DNA from 2 places in the Fundidesulfovibrio magnetotacticus genome. Region 2 is predicted to be linked to the other one. Evidence: predicted binding sites of a transcription regulator. Region 2 holds the regulator's gene; the other holds the start of a gene.
What was found. Region 2 encodes sigma-54, which starts transcription at its own class of promoters, with help from an activator protein. Its sites were predicted from a motif close to CTGGCACGGNNNNTGCTT; they were not measured.
Positions count from the first base shown of each region.

Region 1: fliJ (flagellar export protein FliJ) is a predicted target of sigma-54. The motif match lies at 6,041-6,058, and genes of this name have one in related genera.

Region 1 covers NZ_BLTE01000006.1:160,510-171,087, forward strand. Annotated here, with positions in the region: gene fliN (flagellar motor switch protein FliN) at 1-367, opposite strand, end outside; gene fliM (flagellar motor switch protein FliM) at 380-1,357, opposite strand; gene NNJEOMEG_RS08415 (flagellar basal body-associated FliL family protein) at 1,367-1,957, opposite strand; gene NNJEOMEG_RS08420 (YggS family pyridoxal phosphate-dependent enzyme) at 1,977-2,675, opposite strand; gene NNJEOMEG_RS08425 (4Fe-4S ferredoxin) at 2,799-3,653, shown strand; gene NNJEOMEG_RS08430 (4Fe-4S binding protein) at 3,682-5,112, opposite strand; gene NNJEOMEG_RS08435 (Crp/Fnr family transcriptional regulator) at 5,202-5,900, shown strand; gene fliJ (flagellar export protein FliJ) at 6,072-6,512, shown strand; gene NNJEOMEG_RS08445 (MotE family protein) at 6,505-7,236, shown strand; gene NNJEOMEG_RS08450 (ATP-binding protein) at 7,536-10,220, shown strand; gene truA (tRNA pseudouridine(38-40) synthase TruA) at 10,255-10,578, shown strand, end outside.
Region 2 covers NZ_BLTE01000014.1:119,738-130,315, forward strand. Annotated here, with positions in the region: gene pyrG (CTP synthase) at 1-503, shown strand, start outside; gene NNJEOMEG_RS15015 (KdsC family phosphatase) at 560-1,120, shown strand; gene rpoN (RNA polymerase factor sigma-54) at 1,405-2,844, shown strand; gene hpf (ribosome hibernation-promoting factor, HPF/YfiA family) at 2,885-3,424, shown strand; gene NNJEOMEG_RS15030 (PTS sugar transporter subunit IIA) at 3,424-3,876, shown strand; gene rapZ (RNase adapter RapZ) at 3,992-4,873, shown strand; gene NNJEOMEG_RS15040 (PTS sugar transporter subunit IIA) at 4,884-5,321, shown strand; gene NNJEOMEG_RS15045 (PTS sugar transporter subunit IIB) at 5,325-5,783, shown strand; gene NNJEOMEG_RS15050 (PTS sugar transporter subunit IIC) at 5,866-6,546, shown strand; gene NNJEOMEG_RS15055 (manganese-dependent inorganic pyrophosphatase) at 6,644-7,567, shown strand; gene NNJEOMEG_RS15060 (PDDEXK family nuclease) at 7,587-7,964, opposite strand; gene NNJEOMEG_RS20750 (DUF2087 domain-containing protein) at 8,079-8,903, opposite strand; gene dapA (4-hydroxy-tetrahydrodipicolinate synthase) at 9,284-10,162, opposite strand; gene NNJEOMEG_RS21180 (UshA-like (seleno)protein family 2) at 10,197-10,578, opposite strand, start outside.

The DNA of each region.
Region 1 (10,578 bases), on a different contig from region 2:
TGAGCAGCTTGGTGCGCCCCAGTTCGGCGGACACGTCCAGGGGGATGTCCAGGATGAAGTCCAGGTCGCGCCTGCCGGTGTCGGCGCGGGGGGCGCGGGCGTCCTGCGTCAAATCCTTGAACGAGGCCTCCCGGCTCTTGGCGGCCAGCTGGGCCTGTTCGCGCTCCTTCTTGACGGCGGTTTCCTCTTCGCCCGCCAGGGCTGCGGCCCACTGCTCGGCCAGGGCGTCGTCGCCCCCGCCGCCGGAGGGCGAGGACGCGGCGGCGAGAGCCTGCTCGAAGGGGTCCGCCCCGCCCGAGCCGTCGGTTTCCTCCAGGGCTGCCGCCCATTCGGCCGCCAGCTGGTCTTGATCGATGTCGTCGGCCACGGTCGCCTCCCGCTAGAAATGGGTTTCTTCCTCCCGCAGCACCTGGAAGGCCTTGTTGGACTTCACGGTGCCGGGGACGCCCCAGAATTTTTTCACGCCCTGCACTTCCACCTTGAGCAGGTCTTCCACGTCGGTGTCCAGGAGGATGATGTCGCCCTCCTTGAGCGAGAGCAGCTGCCGCCCCGAGAGCTGGGTCTTGCCGAATTCCACCACCAGTTCCACGGGGGTCTCCATGAGCCGCTCCTTGAAGCGGCTGATCCAGGCGTGGTCCACTTCCAGGCGCTCGGACTGGAAGGAGGCGTAGAGCTTGGAGCGGATGGGCTCGATGGTGGCGTAGGGCAGGCAGGCGATCATGGAGCCGATGGCGTTCTCCAGCTCCACCTCGAAGGTGACCACCACCACCACGTCGGAGGGGGGCACGATGGCCGCGAACTGGGGGTTTATCTCGGAGCGTATCAGCTCCACGTGCACCTCGTGCACGGGCCGCCAGGCGTCCTCCAGGTTGGCCAGGGCGATCTTGACCACCTTGGCGATGATGGCCTGCTCGATGGGGGTGAAGTCGCGCCCCTCCACCTTGGGCTGGCTGCCCGCGCCGCCGAAGAAGTTCTCCACCAGGGCGAACACCAGGCGCGAGTCCACCACGAGGATGGCGTTGCCGCGCAGGGGGTCGAGCTTGAAGATGTTGATGGAGGTGGGCACGGGCAGGCTGCGCATGAAGTCGCCGAACTTGGACATGTCGATGGAGATGGGGTTCACGTCCACGCGCTTGCGCATGGCGTTGGCCATGGCGTTGGTGGCCAGCCGCGCGAAGCGGTCGTTGATGATCTCCAGCACGGGCATGCGCCCGCGGATGATGCGGTCCTGGTTGGAGAGATCGAAGGGGACGATGCCCGAGTCGTCCTCAAGGATCTCGGACTCGGACTCGATTTCGCCGCCCGTGAGCCCGCGCAGTAAGGTATCGACCTCGTCCTGGCTGAGGATCTTGCTCATGGCCGGTCCCTACTGGATCACCCGGTCGGTGATGAACACCTGCTTGACCTTCCCCTGCCCCATGATCTGGTTCACGCGGCCCTGCAACTCGGTGCGGAAGGCCAGCATGCCGTCCACGGAGGAGAGGTCCTCGCTGGTCTTGGACCAGAGCAGCGTGAGCACGGCGTCCTTGACGCGCGCCTGGTACTTTTCCGCGAATTCGGAGGCGGCGTGGGCGTCCGCGAAGTCGAACTCCACGGAAAGGCGCACGTAGCGCTTGCCGCCCGGGTCGGCCAAGTTGGTGACGATGTTGGCGATGGAGGTGACGGGCTTGTTCTTTTCGTCCTTCTTGCCGCCTTCCTCTTTCTTTTCTTCTTTTTTCTCTTCCTTTTTCTCTTCTTTCTTCTTTTCGTCCTTCTTCTCGGCCTTCTTCTCGCCGTCGGCGGGGGCCTGCTCTTCCGTGCCCTCGGCGGGAGGCGGGGCGAAGAACTTCAGGTAGGCGAAATACCCGCCGCCGCCCAGGGCGGCCAGGATCACCACCAGGATGATGATGAGCAGAAGCTTGCTCTTTTTCTTTTTCGGAGCGCCTTCCGCGCTTTCTTCTTCCACTTTCTTGGCCATGTGCGGCTCCTCGCTTGGTTCAGCCTTCGCGCGCCCCGAAGAGGTCGGTGCCCACGCGCACCAGGGTGGCCCCTTCCTCCACGGCGGTCTCCAGGTCGTGGGACATGCCCATGGAGAGCTCCGGCAGCTCGCGCCCGAGTCGCTCCGAAAGGCGCTCCCGCAGCCCTCGCGCCCGGGCGAACAGGCCCCGGTTGGCCTCGGGGTCCTCGTTCCAGGGGGGCATGAGCATCAGCCCGCGCAGTTCCAGGCCCGGCAGCTCCTCGAAGGCCTCGGCCAGGGACTCCACGTCCTCCGGGCGGCAGCCGGATTTGGCCGCCTCGCAGGCCAGGTTGGCCTGCACGAGCACCCCCTGGCGCACGCCCAGCGCCGACGATTTTTCATGCAATACGCGGGCCAGCTCAAGGGAGTCAACGGAATGGATCAACTCGAAGCGCCCGGCGACGTATTTCACCTTGTTCTTCTGAAGCTTGCCGATGAAGTGCCAGCTCAGGCCCAGGGGGGACAGGGCGTCCATCTTGGGCAGGGCCTCCTGCACGTAGGACTCGCCGAAGAGCGTCTGCCCGGCCCGGGCCAGGGCCCCCACGGCCTGGGCCGGATGGGTCTTGGAGACGGCCACCAGGGTGACCGACGCGGGGTCGCGCCCGGCCCGGGCGCAGGCCGCCGCGATGCGCTCGCGCACGCGCTCCAGGCGTTCGTGTGGGGAAAGGCTCACCGTCATGGGAGGGGGCTACCACATTCGCGCCCGATGGGAAATGGCCCCGGAGGCAGCGCGGCGCGGGCCTTGACCCCGCGCCCGGGCGCGGTCATCCTGGGCGCAAACCGCCCAAGCAGGGAGCACCCCGTGGAAGAACTCGCACGCGCCATGGCCGCCTGGATGGACGACCGCGCCCACAACGCCCTGGAACCCGGTTCGTCCCTGCCCGCCTTCGACGCGCCCCTGCTGGGCTGCGCCTCGGGCGCGGACCCTCTCTTCGCGCGCATCCGCGCCGACATCGGGGAGGACTTCTACTGGTCACCGGCCCAGGCTCACGCCTGGGCCTTCCCGGACGACCCGGCCGAGGACGAAGAACTCTCCGTGATCGCCTGGGTCCTCCCCCAGACCCGAGACACCCGTCAGGCGCATCGCAAGGCCCGCGAGCTGCCCAGCGCCCAGTGGAGCAAGGCCCGGCATTACGGGGAGCAGGTCAACGAGGCCCTGCGCCGCCACGTGGTGGAGCTTCTGGCCGCGCGCGGCGTGCGGGCCTGCGCCCCGGCGCTGCTGCCCCAGTGGGGGCGGGCCGTGTCGGAGCGCTTCGGCTTTGCGTCCACGTGGTCGGAGCGCCATGCGGCCCACGTCTGCGGCCTGGGGTGCTTCGGGCTCTCCGACGGGCTGATCACCCGGGCGGGCAAGGCCGTGCGGGTGGGCTCCGTGGTGGCGCGCGCGGCGTTCGCGCCCACGCCCCGGCCCTACGAGCGCCACGACGAGTGGTGCCTGCGCGCCCGGGGCGTGCCCTGCCGGGCCTGCATGAAGCGCTGCCCGGCCGGGGCCATCAGCGAAGCCGGGCACGACAAGGGCAAATGCAAGGCCTACATCCGGGGCGTCACGGCCCCGTGGGTGGCCTCGGACCAGCTGGGCTTCCCCGTGAACAGCTGCGGCTTCTGCCAGACCGGCACGCCCTGCGAGGCGGGCGTGCCGCCTGTGAAGAAGTCCCGTTAGCGGCCGCCGGGGAGTTGTCCACGGGCCGCTAGAGCCGGGCCACGCCCAGGAACACGGCCATGAGCGCCCCGGCCAGGGCCGCGTAGGCGGGCTCCGTCCACGGACGCGACCGGCCCAGGAACGTGAGCGAGAGCACCCCGTGCGGGCAGCGCTCCAGGCAGTCCCGGCACAGCGAACAGGAGACGCCCGGCGCGCGCCGGGCCAGGTCTTCCGGGCGCAGGGCGTCGTAGCGGCAGGCCCGGGCGCAGCGCCCGCAGCCCGTGCAGCCCTCGGCCACGGCCAGACGCCAGGGCGAAAGCCTGCCCAGGAGTCCGGCCGCCAGACCCATGGGGCACCAGCCTGCGCAGTGGGCCATCACGCCCAGGCGGCGCGAGACGAAGAGCATCACCCCCACCCCCGCCAGGCCGAACCCGGCGGCCAGGGCTCCGGCCGTCCAGGCCGGAACGCCCGCGCGTCCCATCGCCCAGGCTCCGCCCAGCGCCAGGGCGGCCAGGACCGCGCGCGCCGCGCGCATGCGCCGGGGGGCCTCGGCGGGGCGCTTGAGCGCCTGGGAGCAGGCGCTGTCCCAGGCCCCGATGTAGCACAGGTGGCTGCACCAGCCCGGCCCCACAAGAAGCACCGCCCCGGCGAAGAGCGCGAGCATGAACAGGCCCTCGCCCCGGTAGAGCGGCCCCGCCGCGATGAGCGCGGGCACGGGCAGGTGCAGCGCGCCGCTCATGAGGAAGCGGTCGAACCCGGCCAGGCCCAGGGCCAGCTGGGCGAAGAAGGCCGCGGAGAAGACGCCCCAGAGCAGCCTGCGCGCCCGGCCGCCGTCCTTGCGCAGCAGGGCCTCGGCGGCGAAGCCCGCGTAGAGGGCCAGGAGCGCCGCTTCCAGCCACCCCGCGCCAGGGACGAAGCGCTCGGCCAGGAGCATGGGCCGCGCGGCCTTGAGCTGCACTGCGGCCAGCCCCGCGAAGGCCAGCGCGGCGGCGGCGAGGCCCGGCCAGGGGGAGCGCCCGGCCAGGGCGGGCGAGGCCGCGACCGCGCGCGGGGCCACCTCGGAGCGGCCCTCGCGACTTGCCGTCTCCTCCTCCGGGCTCGCTCCTGTCGGGCCTTCGGGGGCGGCGTCTCCCGGGCTCTCCCGCCCGGCCCGCGCCGTGGGGGAAAGGGGGCGCTCCAGGGCCCAGGCCGCCGCAAGCGGGACCAGGGCCGAGGCAGAGAGGATCAGGGCCAGGCGCATCCAGGGCGCGCCCATGGCGGAGCGCAGCATGATGAAATGGAGCATGGTGTCCACCAGCACCAGGCTCCCGGCCAGCAGCGCCAGCTGGGCCGCGCGGCGGGCGAATTCCCTGCCGGTGAACAGGGCAAGCGCCGGGACCAGCCAGGCCAGGGCCTCGGGCAGGCCGTGCCAGCGGTGGGCGTGGGCCGCCGGGAGCAGGAAGCCCAGGGCCGCCAGGAGCGTCAGGAGCGCGCGTCGCATCGGTACCTCCACGTCGTCGGAGGCATTCCTACACGCCAACGGTCACGCGGGGTTTGATTTGCGTCAAAATGCGGGTACACCCACGCCCCATGGAGAAAAAATCCCCTTCCACCCTGTCGATCCTGGCCAAGGCGCCGCTGTTTTCCGGTCTTTCCCCGGCGCAGCTCGCCACGCTCGAAAACAACTCCGCCGTGCTCCGGCTGGACAAGGGGCAGGTGGTGTTTTTCGAGGGCGCGGAGGCCAAGGGCCTCTACGTGCTGCTCTCGGGACAGGTGAAGATCTACAAGTCCTCGTCCGAGGGCAAGGAGCAGATCCTCCACGTGCTGGGGCCGGGCGAGCCCTTCGCCGAGGTGCCCATGTTCCAGGGCACGCGTTTCCCGGCCAACGCCATGGCCATCCAGCCCAGTTCGGTGCTCTACCTGGAAAAGAGCGTGCTCACCCGGCTCATGGAGCGCGACGCGGGCTTCGCCATGGCCATGCTGGCGGCCCTCTCCCAGCGCCTGCGCCAGATGGCCACCATGATCGGCCAGCTCACCCTGCGCGAGGTGCCCGCCCGTCTGGCGGCCTACCTGCTGCACCAGTCCGAGGGCAAGGACTCCCCAGCCTTCGATCTGGACATGAGCAAGGGCCACCTGGCCGGGTTCCTGGGGGCCACGCGCGAGGCGCTCTCCCGCGCCCTGGCCCGCCTGGAGGACCAGGGATACATCACCATGCGCGGGCGCAACATCACCATCGAGGACTTCGAGCGCCTGCGCGAACTCTCCGAGGGCGAGACGCGCCTGAAGTAGCGCCGTAATCCCGACGCTCCGGCCCTCCGTACGGGGCTGCCCGCCGCGCCGACGGGCGACGCCCGGACGCCGGGCTGCGCCGGGCCGGACGGCGGCCGGACACGGCGCGCCCCCGGCCCCCCGCGCACCGCCGCTCCCTCGTGGCCTGGATGTTGCTAACGTCCCAGGGCCATGACCAGACCCTTCCGTTTCACCCTCGCCCAGGTGCTCGACTACCGCGAACAGCTGGAAGACCAGGCCAAGCTGGCCCTGGCCAAGGCCCAGCAGGCCCTCCAGGAGCGCCTGGAGGCCACGGCCCGCCTGGACGCCTCCCTGCGCGAACACCTGGAGCGCATGGCCCGCGAGGGCGCGAGCGCCGCCGACTTCTGGCTGGGACGCAACTACGCCCGCCGCCTGGAGGAGGAACTTGCCTTCTCCCGCCTGGAGGAGGCGCGGCTGGCCCAGGACGTGCATCAACGCAGGCTCGAGCTGGTGGAGCGCTCCAAGGAACGCAAGCTTCTCGAAAAACTCAAGGAAACACAGGCGGTTCGCCATGAACGTGAAGAGCATCGCAAAGAGCAGGCCCAATTCGACGAAATGGCGACCCTTCGCTACCAGCCCCCGGTTGTCTAAGGTCCTGCTGGCGGCCGCCGGCCTCGCGGCCGTGAAGCTCGCGCTGCTGCTCTTCATGGGGCTCTCCACGCCGGGCCAGCGCCAGCAGGCCCAGGCCCCGGTTGCCGCGCCACCGGCCCAGATGGCGGCCCAGATGGCGACCGCGGCCGCGCCAGTCCAGCCCGCCCCCAAGTCCGCGCTCCAGTCCGCCGCATCGCCCCCAGGGCAAGCCCCGGCCGCTAGCGCCCAGGCCCCCCTGGCGGCCGTGCGCGCCTCCATCCTGGAGGACGCCCCGGCCCACGCCGCCCAGCAGGCTCCCGCCCAGGACAAGAAGACCCCGGCCCAACCCCCGCAAGGCGTGCTCACCCTGGAGCAGCTCAAAACCCGCGCCGAGGAGCTGGAGCGCCGCGAACAGGCCCTGAAGTCCCTGGAATCGGACCTGAACACCCGCATGACCCAGCTGCAGAACCTCGAGAGCCTGCTCAAGGGCATGCTGGCCGAAGCCAAGTCCCTCAAGGACGAGAAGCTGCGCCACCTCATCGACGTGTACACCAACATGAAGGCCAAGCAGGCCGCCTCGGTGCTGGAGACCCTGGACGAGCAGATCGCCGTCAAAATCCTGGCGGGCATGAAGGGCCGCCAGGCCGGCGAGATCCTGACGTTCGTCTCGGCCAAGAAGGCCGCCAAGCTCTCCGAAGACCTCACCAAGCTCCAGACCGGCCCCGAGCTGCCCGAAAAGCCCTAGGCCCGGCCCCCAATGACGCCCTCCCGGCCCCGTCCGCGCGCACGCGCGGGCGGGGCCGGGCCTTTTTCCCGTCGTAGATCATCGCCTCGTACTGCCGCGCCCGCACGGGCGGGGCCGGACCTCTGCGGCCCTCCCGCTCTGGCGTTCTGTTCCCAAAGCTCTTTGCGGCGAAAACCGCTTCACACGATCCTTTCACAATGGTAAGTTGAAGCTGGTTTCACCTAACCGCGACCGATCCCTTCGGATCGTTGTCAGGGCAGCCCAAAGCCGTGTCCGTCGGCTGTCCCCAAGGACTCGCCATGGATGACCCGAAGGCCCGGATTCCGACTAGCCGCATCGTGCTCGCCCTGGCCATCCCGCTCCTGGCGTTCGCCCTGCAGTGGACCTTCTGGGCGGCCATCAAGCCCTACGCCTGGTTCCTGTTCTTCCCCGCCGTGTTCTTCAGCTCCTGGGCGGGGGGGCTGCCCGGGGGACTAGCGGCCACGCTTCTGAGCACGGCGCTCGCCACGTTCTTCTTCATCGCTCCCGACCTTAAACTGCTGCTGCAAAGCCCCATAGGTCTCGTCTCCATCGGGATGTTCATGTGCATGGGCGTGCTCTTCAGCCTCTCCCACGACCGCCTGCGCAGGGCCAACCTCCGCGTCGCCAAGTCCCTGGCCCAAGTCACGGAAGCCAACAGCCGCATCCATGAGGCCAACCAACAAATCACCCGTCTCTACGAAAAGACCCGGGAACTTGACGAGCTCAAGACCCAGTTCTTCGCCAACGTCAGCCACGAGTTGCGCACCCCGTTGGCCCTGATCCTCGGACCCGTCGAGAACACCCTGGCCAGGCGCGATCTGCCGGAGCAGGTCCAGCGCGACCTGGAAATGGCCCGCCGCAACGCCGGGCTGCTCCATCGCCACGTGGACGACCTGCTCGACGTGGCCAAGCTGGAAGCGGGGAGCATGGTCCTCAACTACGCAGAGCTCGACCTCGCCCGGCTCATCCGTCTCACGGCGTCGCACTTCGAGTCCCTGGCCAAGGACAACGGAACGCTTCTCTCCCTGAGCTTTCCCGACGAGCTGCCCGCCCAGGTGGATGCCCAGAAGTGCCAGCGCATCGTGCTCAACCTGCTCTCCAACGCCTTCAAGTTCACCCCGCCCGGCGGCAGGGTGGAGCTTTCGCTGGAGCAAAGGGAAGGCAGCGCCGTGCTGCACGTGCGCGACAACGGCCCGGGCGTGCCCCCTGACCTGCGCGAGGCCGTCTTCGAGCGTTTCCGCCAGGTGGACGGCGGGACGCAACGCCTCCACGGCGGCACCGGCCTGGGCCTGGCCATCGTCCGGGAACTCGCCCAGTTGCACGGGGGCAGCGTCACGCTGGACGAGGCTCCCGGCGGCGGCGCCCAGTTCTCGGTCACGCTGCCCCTGGCCGCGCCTCCGGGCACGACGATGCTCCCCGCCCCCGAACTGCTGGACGAGGAACCCGCACGCCAGGTCGTGGAGGAACAACGCGTCCACACCGGGCACAAGCCGTCCGGGTCCGCCGGGACCTCCCCGGACGCGCCCCTGATTCTCGTGGCGGAGGACAACCCGGACATGAGCATGTTCATCCGGTCCACGCTCTCGCCCCGGTTCCGGGTCGCCGCGGCCGAGGACGGCAGGGAGGCCCTGGACATGGCCCTCGCCCTCAAGCCGGACCTGATCCTCTCCGACGTGATGATGCCCGGAGCCAGCGGCAGCTGGCTCGTGCGGGAGCTGCGTCTCCACCCCGAAATGGACGACGTCCCCGTGGTGATGCTCACGGCCAAGGCCGACGACGCCCTGAGGGTGGAACTGCTCAGGTCCGGCGCGCAGGATTACGTCACCAAGCCCTTTTCCAGCGAAGAGCTCCTGGCCAGGGTGGAGGGCCTGCTCCGGGAGCGCAGCCGCCACGAGACGGCGCTGCGAGCCTTCCGCAAGCGCTTCCGCGACACCTTCGAGCACGCTGCCGTGGGCATCGCCCATGTGGCCGCCGACGGGGCCGTGCTCCTGGTGAATCAGAAACTCTGCGACATCATGGGCCGCACCCGCGAGCAACTGATGCAGGCCGCGCCGCGAGACCTGCTCCACCCCGGCTGCATGGAGGAAGGGAAGCGCCTCGTGGCGACACTGCTCGAAAGCGGACAGGAAAGCCTGTGCCTGGAGACCCGTTGGCTGCGTCCCGGCGACGTCCCCCTCTGGACGCTGGTCACGGCGACCCTGGTCCGCGACGACGCGGGCGCGCCAGACTACTTCATCGCCGTGGTGGAGGACATCCAGCGCCGCAAGCGGGCCGAGGAGGACATCCGCCACTCCCTGTGCGAGAAGGAGATGCTCCTGCGGGAGATCCACCATAGGGTCAAGAACAACCTCCAGATCATCATGAGCCTCGTGAACCTCCAGGCCGCGGACACCGAGGACCCCAAGGAACTGGAACGCGCGGAGACCCTCGACCGGCGCATCCACTCCATGGCCCTGGTCCACGAACAACTCTACCGCACCAGCGACTTCGCGGCCGTGGACCTCGCCAACTACATCCGCGACCTGGCCGGCAAGCTGGCCCAAACCTTCGACACAGACGTCGGGAAGGCCTGCCTGGAGATCGAAACCTGCCCGCTGTCGATTGGCATCGACAAGGCCGTGCCCTTCGGCCTGCTGCTCAACGAGCTGATCACCAACGCCTTCAAGCATGCCGCCCCCGGCAGGGGGGGATGGACCCTGCGCATCACCCTGGAACGCCAGGGCTCTCAGGCCCTGCTCGCCGTACAGGACAGCGGACCGGGGTTCCCTCCCGGCTTCGACCCCGAAAACCAGAAATCACTGGGTTTCCAGCTCGTGATGGGCCTCGTGCACCAGATCGCCGGGAAGCTCGCCATCCCGCATTGCTCGGGCGCGCGGGTGGAGGTTCTTTTCCCGGTGGAATGCTTCGACCTCGTGTCCGATGCCACCCCGGAGGCCCCGCCCGAAGACGCCTCGGGGGCTTGACCCCCGCGCCCCGAGCGTGTTCCATGCCCGGCCCATGGAACCTACCCTCCGCCTGAAATGCACCCTGGCCTACCAGGGCACCGACTTCGCGGGCTGGCAGTATCAGCCCGAGGGGCGCGGGCGCAGCGTGCAGGCCTGCCTGGAAGAGGCCCTGGCCCGCCTGGCCGGACGGCCCGTGCGCGCCCACGGGGCCTCGCGCACCGACGCGGGCGTCCACGCCCTGCATCAGGTGGCCCACGCCGACGTGCCCGCCGCGCGCGCCCACCTCCCCTGGCGGCGCGCCCTCAACGCCCTCCTGCCCAGGGACATGGCCGTGCTCGCCGCGGAGGAGGTCTCCCGGGAGTTCCACGCCCGCTAC
Region 2 (10,578 bases):
GCATCTGCCTGGGCATGCAGCTGGCCTGCATCGAGTTCGCCCGCAACGTCCTGGGGCTCACCGAGGCCAACTCCGAGGAATTCAACCGCCTGAGCCCCGATCCCGTGATCTACCTCATGCGCGAATGGTACGACTTCCGCACCAAGAAGATCGAAAAGCGCGACATGGACTCCGAAATGGGCGGCACCATGCGCCTGGGCGCCTACCCCTGCGTGGTTCAGCCCGACACCAAGGCCATGGAGGCCTACGGCAAGGCCCAGATCGACGAGCGCCACCGCCACCGCTACGAGTTCAACAAGGCCTACCACGCCCGCATGGCCGAGAAGGGCATGGTCTTCTCCGGGCTCTCTCCCGACGAATCCCTCGTGGAAATCGTGGAGCTGCCCGGGCACCCCTGGTTCCTGGGCTGCCAGTTCCACCCGGAATTCAAGTCCAGCCCCATGAAGCCCCACCCGCTCTTCCGGGAATTCATCCGGGCCGCCAAGACCCAGCGGGAATCGTAATAAAACCTGCGCCCCGTCGGCCTTCTCCGGCCGACGGGGCCTTCCTCTCCCCCCTCATGCGACCCTTCAAACGCCCCGCGCGCCCCGGCCTCAGCCGCCGCGCCCTGGCCCTGGCCCGCGACGTGCGCCTGCTCGTGCTCGACGTGGACGGCGTGCTCACCGACAACCGCCTCTGGCTGGACGAGCAAGGGCAGTCCCTCAAGTGCTTCTCCATCCCCGACGGCATGGGCCTGAAGCTCCTGGAGCGCGCGGGCATCGAAGTGGCCGCCCTGAGCGGGCTGCCCAACCATCAGGCCGAGGAGCGGCTCCGGCAGCTTGGCGTCACGGCCTTCCACGGCGGCCACCTGCGCAAGCTCCCCGTCCTGGAACGCATCCTCTCCGAGCGCGGCCTCGACTTCCCGCACCTGGCCTACATGGGCGACGACTGGCTCGACGCCGCGCCCATGCGACGGGCCGGGCTGCCCATGGCCCCCGCCGACGCCCAGCCCGAAATCCTGCGCCTGGCCGCCTGGGTCTCCCGCCTGCCCGGAGGGCACGGCGCGGTGCGCGACGCCGTGCGCCTGCTGCTCACCGCCCAGGGAAAACGCGAAGCCCTCTGGCGCGACATCGCCCTGTAGCCGATACGTCGGGCGAAATGCGGCGATGGCCGCCTGTCCGGCCGCGCAGAACCCGGTGAAACCCGCGAAGCCACCCGGGAGTGCGGAGGGCGAAGCCCTTTGCGCGCCGGAAGGTTCTCCCCGGACTGCCCGTTCGTCCGCCCCCGCCGTCCTTGGCGCTTCACGGAAAAAGCCGTCAAGTCTTGCTTCCGGTTCGGTTTTGGTGCATAACCACCGGGCTAGGCGGGCGTCCGGCATTCTTCTTGCTAGCCGCCCGGTCCAATCCACAAGGAGACGACAGCACGATGGCACTTGAGCTCAGGCAGCAACTCAAGCTTTCGCAGCAGCTGGTGATGACGCCCCAGTTGCAGCAGGCCATCAAGCTGTTGCAGCTTTCCCGTCTGGAGCTGGTGGAGACGGTGCAGCAGGAGCTCATGGAGAACCCGCTGCTCGAAGAGACCCAGTTCGACGACGAGCGGCCCGAGCCCACCATCGCCGAGGACTCCCACGCCCCCGACCCCACCCAGGAGGAGGGGGCCATGCAGCGCGAGCTGATGAAGACGGCCGAGTGGGACGACTACCTGGGCGATTTCGCTTCCACCTCGCGCCAGGCCACGGTGCGCGAGCACGAGACGCCCGAGGAGGGCATGTCCTTCGAGGCCAGGCTCACGGCCAAGCCCTCGCTGGAAGGCCACCTGGCGTGGCAGATCAGCCTTTCTCCCCTGGACGCGCGGCAGCAGGCCATCGCGGACGAGATCGTGGGCAACCTCGACTCCGGGGGCTATCTGCGCTCCAGCGCGGAGGAACTCGCCCAGGTGCTTGCGGTCACTCCCGAAGAGGTGGAGGTTGTCATCCAGGTGCTGCAGCGGCTCGATCCCGTGGGCGTGGCCGCGCGTTCGCCCCAGGAGTGCCTGCTGGTGCAGCTGGAGGTGTACGGCTACACGGACCCGGTGCTCCTGGAGATCGTGCGCGACCACCTGGAAGACCTGGAGAAGAAGCGCTACAAGCCCCTGGCGAAAAAGTTCCGCTTGAGCATGGAGGAGGTCAAGGAGTATCTGGAGATCATCCAGACGCTCGACCCCATGCCCGGCTCGCATTTCAGCTCGCCGGACCCGGTGTACGTGAGCCCGGACGCGTTCGTGTACAAATACGGAGACGACTTCGTGATCGTGCTCAACGAGGACGGCCTGCCCAAGCTCCAGCTTTCCCCCTACTACATGGAGGACATGGGCCGTTCCAGCGCCAACAAGGAAAAGGAATATCTCCAGGACAAGATGCGCAGCGCCCAGTGGCTGATGAAGAGCCTCTATCAGCGCCAGCGCACGTTGTTCAAGGTGCTCGAATCCATAGTGAAATTTCAGCGCGAGTTTTTCGAGGACGGCGTGACGCGGCTTCGCCCCCTGATCCTGAAGGACGTGGCCGACGACATCGGCATGCACGAATCCACCGTGAGCCGCATCACCACGAGCAAGTACGTGGCCACCCCGCACGGCATCTACGAGCTCAAGTTCTTCTTCAACTCGGCGCTGGAACTCGACGACGGCTCCTCGGTGGGTTCGGAGTCGGTCAAGGCCGTGATCAAACAGCTCATCTCGGCCGAGGACCCCAAAAAGCCCACCAGCGACGAACAGATCGCGGAGATTCTCAAGCAGCGCCTGCAGGTGAACATCGCGCGGCGCACTGTGGCCAAGTACCGCATGGCCATGGGCATCGAGTCCTCCTCGAAGCGCAAGGACGTTTTGTAGTCAAATCCGCCGCCACGCGGCGTCACCCCCGGAGGTCATCATGAATATCGCTTTCAATTTCAAGAACTTCGAGCCGTCTCCCGGCCTGCAGGAATATGCTGCCAAGCGTTTCGACAAGCTCTCCAAGTACATGAGCAATTCCGACAACGCCGAAGTGGTGGTCACTCTTTCCGTTGAAAAGACCCGCCAGATCGCCGACGTGGTCATCGACGCCGACGCCATGCACATCTCGGCCCACGAGCGCTCCGACGACATGTACTCCACCATCGACATGATCACGGACAAGCTCGACGCCCAGCTGCGCAAGCTGCGCGAGAAGATGAAGGACCGCCGCAAGGCCACCCAGGGCGACGTGACCATGGGCGTGGTGAGCTTCACCACCGAGGGCAAGGTCCACGCCATCGAGGAATCCGACAAGTACAGCCCCAAGCCCATGAGCGTTGAAGAGGCCGCCGAGCAGCTCGACGCCATGCACTACGAATTCCTGGTGTTCCTCGACGCCGAAACCGAGCGCGTCAACGTGCTCTACAAGCGTAAGAACGGCGACTACGGCCTGATCGATCCTGGGGTTTCCCTCTGATGCGCCTGGGGGAATACCTGCGCAAGGACTTCGTCCTGGAGGACCTGGCGGCCGGGGGCAAGCCCGACGTTCTCGCGGAGCTGGTGGCCCCCGTGGCCGCCGCCTTCCCGGACGTGGACCCGGCAAAGGCGCTGCGCGTGCTCATGGACCGGGAGAATCTCGGCACCACGGGCATCGGCGACGGCGTCGCCATTCCCCACGGCAAGATGGATTCGCTCAAGGAGATCGTCATCGTGGCCGGGCGCAGCCGTGCGGGGATCGATTTCGAATCCCTGGACCACAAGCCCTGCCGCATCTTCTTCCTGGTGCTCGCGCCCGAACACGTGGCGGGCATGCACCTGCGCATCCTGGCGCAGATCTCGCGGCTTCTCTCGGACGAGGGCTTCCGGCGCTCCTTCCTGGACGCAGCCGACCACGAGGCTCTCTGGAAGGTGCTTTCCAGCCACGCGTGAACCTGCCGGGCCCCGTGAGGGCCGGCGGCTTCGTCACGCAAACGGACGCGATGTGTGATAGGCCGGTCCCCGCCGCGCGACCACGCGGCGGGGACTTTTCACAAGGAGCGATGCCATGCCGGGAGCGAGCGTCCATCTGCCCGTGGTGGTGATCACGGGCCTGTCGGGGTCCGGGAAATCAACGGCCCTCAACGTTTTCGAGGACATGGGCTATTTCTGCGTGGACGGCCTGCCGCCCGTGCTCATGCCCAAGCTGGCCAGCCTCTTCCAGGGGCAGGCGGCAGTGCGCCACCGGGGCCTGGCCCTGGGACTGGGCGCCACGGACCTGGACGACAGCTGGGAAACCGCCCTGGGCGAGATACGCGCTTCGGGTAGCCACATCCAGATCGTGTTCGTGGAGGCCTCCACCCAGGAGATCATGCGCCGCTACGCCACCACGCGCAGGCCCCATCCCTACGAGTCCGAGGGCTACGGCCTGGGCGAGGCCGTGGACGAGGAGCGCCGACGCATGGCCCCCCTGCACGACGCCGCCGATCTGGTGATGGACACCACCGGCTTCTCCGTGCACGACCTGCGCCGCCAGCTCCAGGAAAAATGGATGTTCCTGGAGGGCCAGGGCACGGCCATGAAGGTGCACGTGATGAGCTTCGGCTTCAAATACGGCATCCCGGCCGAGTCCGACCTGGTGTTCGACCTGCGCTTCCTGCCCAACCCCTATTTCGAGGCCGGGCTCAAGCCCCTCTCCGGGCAGGACAAGGCCATCGTGGACTACGTGCTGGAATCCCCCCAGGGCAAGGCCTTCCTGCCCCGGCTGGTGGATTTCCTGCGGCAGATGCTGCCCCTCTACGCCCAGGAAGGCCGCTACCGGCTCACCGTGGCCGTGGGCTGCACAGGCGGCCGTCACCGCTCCGTGGCCGTGGCCGAGGCGGTTTTTGACAGCCTGCGCGAGGCGGGCTACACCATGACGCTTGAACATCGACACATCGAAAAGGGCTGATCCGACCAAGATGAACGACCAGACCGAAGCGCGCAAATCCGTGGGCGTGATCATCGTCACCCACACCGACTACGGCGACAAACTCCTCAAGGCCGCGGAAATGATCCTGGGTCCCCAGCAGGACGTGCGCTGCGTAAGCGTGAACGTGGGCGTGGACACGGCCGAGACCGTGAAACAGCTCGACGCCGACATCCGCGCCCTGGATTCGGGCGGCGGCGTGATCATCGTCACGGACATGTTCGGCGGCACGCCCACCAACCTCTCGTTGTCCCTCATGGGGCAGCGCCTGGTGGAGGTGGTCACGGGGGTGAACCTGCCCATGCTCATCAAGATTCTTTCCACGCGCACCAAAGCCCTTTCGCAGCTGGCCGCCGACGCCAAGACCGCCGGGGTGCAGGGCATCGTGGTGGCGGGCGAGATCCTGCGCAAGAAGGTGGCGGGGGAGTAGGGCGTGTTCTGGGTGCGCATCGACAACCGCCTGGTGCACGGTCAGGTGATCGAATCCTGGCTGCCCTTCACCGACGCCCGCTACATGGTGGTGGCCAACGACGAACTGGCCCAGGACGAACTGCGCCAGCAGATCATGTCCATCGCCATCCCGCTGGGCATCGACTTCTCCTTCGTGAAGGTGGCCGAGGTCCAAACATATCTGGACTCGCGCAGGCTCATGGAAAGGGACGTGCTGGTGCTCTTCGCCTCCTGCCCGGACGCCCGGCGCGCCTTCGAGGCCGGGCTGGACTTCCGGAAGCTCAACCTGGGCAACCTGCACTACGGCCCGGGAAAGCGCCAGGTCTGCCAGCACATCGCCCTGAGCAAGGAAGACGAAACCTGCCTGGACTTTCTGCGCGGCAAGGGCGTGAACCTGGACTACCGCTGCATCCCCAGCGATCCCGTGGACCTGCCGGGCTGACGCGCCGCGCTTTCCTTTTCCCGCCGATTGGTGCATAGATGGCGAAAGCGCTTCGCCCCGGACAACCCATGGAACTGCCCGCATCCTCCATCACCTTCATCCTGGCCAACGCTTTTTTTTTGCCCTCTTTTCGAGCTTCCGCTTCCTGATCAATCTGCCGCTCCTGGACAGGCCGCTCACCCTGGGCTTCGTCTGGGGCCTTTTCACGGGCGACTGGGCCGCCTGCCTGGGCGTGAGCCTGTTCTTCGAGCTGCTCTGGCTGGACGTCATCCCCGCCGGGACCATCATTCCCCCCAACGCCCTGGCCCCCACTCTGGCCTGCCTCGCGGCGCTCCATCTCTACGGCATCTCGTCTCCGGCCGTTGCGGCAGTGCTCATCGTGGCCTGCCTTCCGCTGGGAAGGCTCTTTTCGCGGCTTGAGAACTACCACCGCGTCTTCTGCAACGAAGGCTTCAACAGCTTCGTGCTCTGGGTGAAGAATCCGGGCCGCCCGGGCGGTCCCGCCGCCATGACCCGGCGCTCCATTCTGGTGATGTTCCCCATCAACATGGCGGCCTTCACCCTGGCCCTGGCGTGGCTTCTGGCCCTGGCGCACCTGGGGCTGCCGCTGCTGGCCCCGGAGCTGTCGGAACTCAAGCTCACGTGGCCGCACCTGTGGGCCGTGGGGAGCATCGGCGCGGTGCTCTCGCTGCGCCACCGCCCGGCCTACGCGGTGGTGCTGGCAGGCGCGTTCCTCGCGGTGTTCAGCCGGATCATCCCATAAGGCTCGCACGGCGCGGGACGAAGGTCTTGGCAAAGGCGGACCTTTGTGATATTTTCCCCAAAGTAACTTCGCACATCACCTCAGGAGGGATCCGATCATGGCAGCGTACGTCGTTGGACACAAAAACCCGGACACCGACTCCGTCGCCTCGGCCATCGCCGTGGCCGACCTGATGAGCAAGCGCGGCATCGAAGCCGTCGCCGCCGCCCAGGGCAAGACCAACCCCGAGACCGATTTCGTTCTTTCGAAGTTCGGCGTGAAGGCTCCCGAGATCGTCACCGACGGCGCGGGCAAGCAGATCATCCTGGTCGACCACTCCGACCTGGCCCAGAGCCTGGAAAACCTCGCCAAGGGCGAGATCCTGGGCGTCGTTGACCACCACAAGCTGGGCGACGTGACCACCCCCAACCCGCTGGAAATGTGGGTCTGGCCCGTGGGCTGCACCTGCACCGTGATCGCCAGCATGTACGACTTCTACGGCATCGAGATCCCCAAGGCCATGGCCGGCATCATGCTGTGCGCCATCCTTTCGGACACCGTGATGTACAAGTCCCCCACCTGCACCCCCGCCGACAAGGCCGCCTGTGAAAAGCTGGCCAAGATCGCCGGCGTCTCCGACATGATGGCCCTGGGCATGGAGATGTTCAAGGTGAAGTCCGCCGTGGACGGCACCCCCATCCGCGAGCTGGTCTTCCGCGACTACAAGGACTTCAACATGTCCGGCACCGCCGTGGGCATCGGCCAGCTCGAAGTGGTGGACCTGTCCATCCTCGACAAGTACAAGGCCGACCTCCAGGCCGACATCGCCAAGGTGAAGAGCGAGAAGGGCCTGCACTCGGTGTTCCTGCTGCTCACCGACATCATGAAGGAAGGCTCCGAGATGCTCATCGTCACCGACGACGCCGCCGTTGTCGAGAAGGCCTTCGGCGTGAAGCCCGCCGGCGCCTCGGTGTGGCTGCCCGGCGTGATGAGCCGCAAGAAGGACGTGGTTCCCAAGTTCGAGAAGGTCTTCGCCGGCTGATTGCCGCCGCAAAGCACGCTTAAGGATTGATCAGGCCCGGGGCGGGAAACCGCTCCGGGCTTTTTTGCGTCCGGGACCAGGCCGATTCCCTAAACACGCGCGGGAGGTCGATGGACACCCCTGGCAGGGCCGTCACCCGGACCACGGAGCTGGTGGCCTCGTCGCTCTCGCCCGGCTCGGGCAGGCGCACGTCGAAGGGGGCCACAAAGACTTCGCAAGGCCTGCCCTCAAGGGGGTAGGCCAGGATGCTGGCCAGACGCACCACAACCTGCTGGTGGCTCCGCGACCGCGCGGGCGTCCAGGCGTGGGCCTCGCCGGGGAGGAAATCCCAACGCTCGTCGTCTTTCCAGGCCAGATAGTCGCCGTAGGTGTGCCGCGCGTCGGCCCGTTGCGCCAAGCCCAGGCTCTGCCTCCGTGGAGGTTCCGCCGTTTCTCTCGAAACGTAACGCCGCCTGGGAACAAGGCGAGCCCGGCCGGGGTCGGCCGGGCTCGCGTCCGTTCGCGCCCTTCGTCAGCCTGCCGTACGTGCGGCGAGGTCGCGGATCAACTCCAGGGCCTCGGGGCCGGGCGCGCGCTCCACGCGCCGGTAGACCCGGCCGTCGGGCGTGCGCGCCAGCAGGCCGTGGTCGAAGAGCTCCCGGCGCAGCAGGGCGTGGTCCCCGAAGAGATGGGCCTGGCGGATCACCTCGTTGACTCCGGGCTCGTCCATGTCGCGCCCGGCGGGCACCCTGGCCCAGAGCGCCCAGAGGCAGGGTTCGCGGTGGCTGTGCTTGCCCGGCCAGCGGATCAGGCGGCCCTGGGCGTCGAAATAGCCCGTCAGGCGTCTGAATCGCCGGGCCTGGGCCGCCGCGTCACGGGCGTTGCGCGCGCCGGGGGGCACCGTTTCGCCCGCCTCGTTCGTGGCGCTGGCCGCGGCCGGGGCGTTCTGGCCATCCGGCCGGACGGGAGCCGCCGGGGCCGCGCCCATGCCCGCGCGCGCCACTTCCGCTTCGCGTGGAGCCGCTTCGACGCCGTATCCGCCGCCGAGCGGGGTTTCAGCCAGGACAGCGCCGTGTTGCTCAGACCCGCCCGGAGAAGCGCCCAGGGCTTCCGGGCCCTGCGCCGGGTCGAGGGAGTCGGGGGCGTCGGGCAAAGCCGATCCGACGCCCTGGGCGGCCCTGGCATCCAGTGGGTCGGCGCGCAGATGCTGGAAATTGCGACGACCGCCCGCGCGGGCGAGCATGTTGAGCAGTTCGAGGTGGCTGGGGATGCGGCCCAGGGAATCCATCTGGGAACGCAGGGACTTGGCCAGGGCGGAAACGTCGCCCACGGCAAAGGGCAAAGGAATGCGTGACATCGCTCATCCTCTCGGACGCGCCTATCCCACGGGGGGATCGCCGGTGGTCGCCGTCTTCCGACTCGGCACGGGGACAAGGTGTCGAGGGAGTGGAGGGAAAGGGCAGGTTTAGCACCCCTCGCGGGGCGGCGACGCCTGGGTGAACTGCCGACCGGGAGCGCTTATACGAAAGCGGGGCCGCCATGGCAAGCCCCTGCCGGGCCGCTGAAGCGCACTGCTGGCAGCGAAGGCCTCAGACGCGAGGGAATTTTCTGGACCGAAGTCTCGGTTCCGGGCAAGGGGTGTCCCCGGTCCGTGGGGGGGAGGGGGAGGCTGCAACGCTCCAACAAAAAAGCGCGCGGACTTTCGTCCGCGCGCCATGGTTCGCGTGTCCGGGGCGTCTAGAGGATGCCTGCCTTCTTGAGCACGTCGGCCAGTTTGGCCTCGTTCTCCTTGCCCATGTTCACCATGGGCAGGCGCAACTCGGGGGTGACTCGCCCCATGAGGCCAAGAGCGGTCTTGGCGGGGATGGGGTTGGTCTCCATGAACATGGCCCGGTTGAGAGGCGCGAGGGCGTAGTGCAGTTCGCGCGCTTTGGCCGTGTCGCCGTCCTTCCAGGCCTTGCACAGGCCGCTCATGAGGGCGGGGGCAACGTTGGAGACCACGGAAATCACGCCGTGGCCGCCGATGGCCAGGGTGGGCAGCACGGTGAAATCGTCCCCGGAGAGGATGATGAAATCCGGCCCGCAGAACTCGATCACCTCGGAGATCTGGCAGAGGTTGCCAGTGGCCTCCTTGATGCCGACCACTTCGGGGGCGCGCTTGCGCAGGGCCGCCACGGTCTGCGGCAGCAGGTTCACCGAGGTGCGCCCGGGCACGTTGTAGACGATGAAGGGCATGGGCACTTCCTTGGCGATGGCCGCGAAGTGCTCGATGAGCCCAGCCTGGGTGGGCTTGTTGTAGTAGGGGGTGATGAGCAGCGCGCCGTCGGCCTTGGCCTCCCTGGCGCAACGTGTCAGCTCGATGGCCTCCCGCGTGTTGTTGGAGCCGGCCCCCGCCAGCACGGGCACGCGGCGTTTCACCTGGTCCACGCAGATGGAGATCACTTTGGCGTGCTCCGCGTGGGACAAGGTGGCCGATTCGCCCGTGGTTCCGCAGGGGACCACGCCGTTGATGCCCTGTTCGATCTGCCATTCGATGAGGGCGCGGTAGGCGTCCTCGTCAACCTGGCCGTTCTTGAACGGGGTGACGAGCGCGGTGAAAGCTCCAGTGAATTGCATTGCCGACCTCCGATGGATTCGAAGCGCCCGGTGGCTACTTCGCTTGCTTGTCGCCCGGGTCCTCCACGCCCTGGAGCAGTTGCTCCATGGCCGGAGCCGGGGGATACGAGTCGTCGAGCACCACGGCCTGGGTGGTGTAGTTCGTGCCCTGTTCCCACTTGAAGCCTTTGTCGGAGGGCATCTCCAGCAGGTCCAAGGTGTAGATGGCCTTGCCTTTGGTGTAGGAGCGCATGTGCAGCACGCGCCCGCCCTCGGCCGGCTTGGCCGAGAAGCCCACGCCCGAGCCCAGCCCCAGGAGGATGTCCAGCCCGGGTTTGGTCTTTTCCAGGAAGTCCGACTCGGCGTGGGAGCCCCAGGGGCTCACGCCGACGACGAGCTTCGCCTGGGAACGGGCCTCCTTGACGGCGCGCTGGATG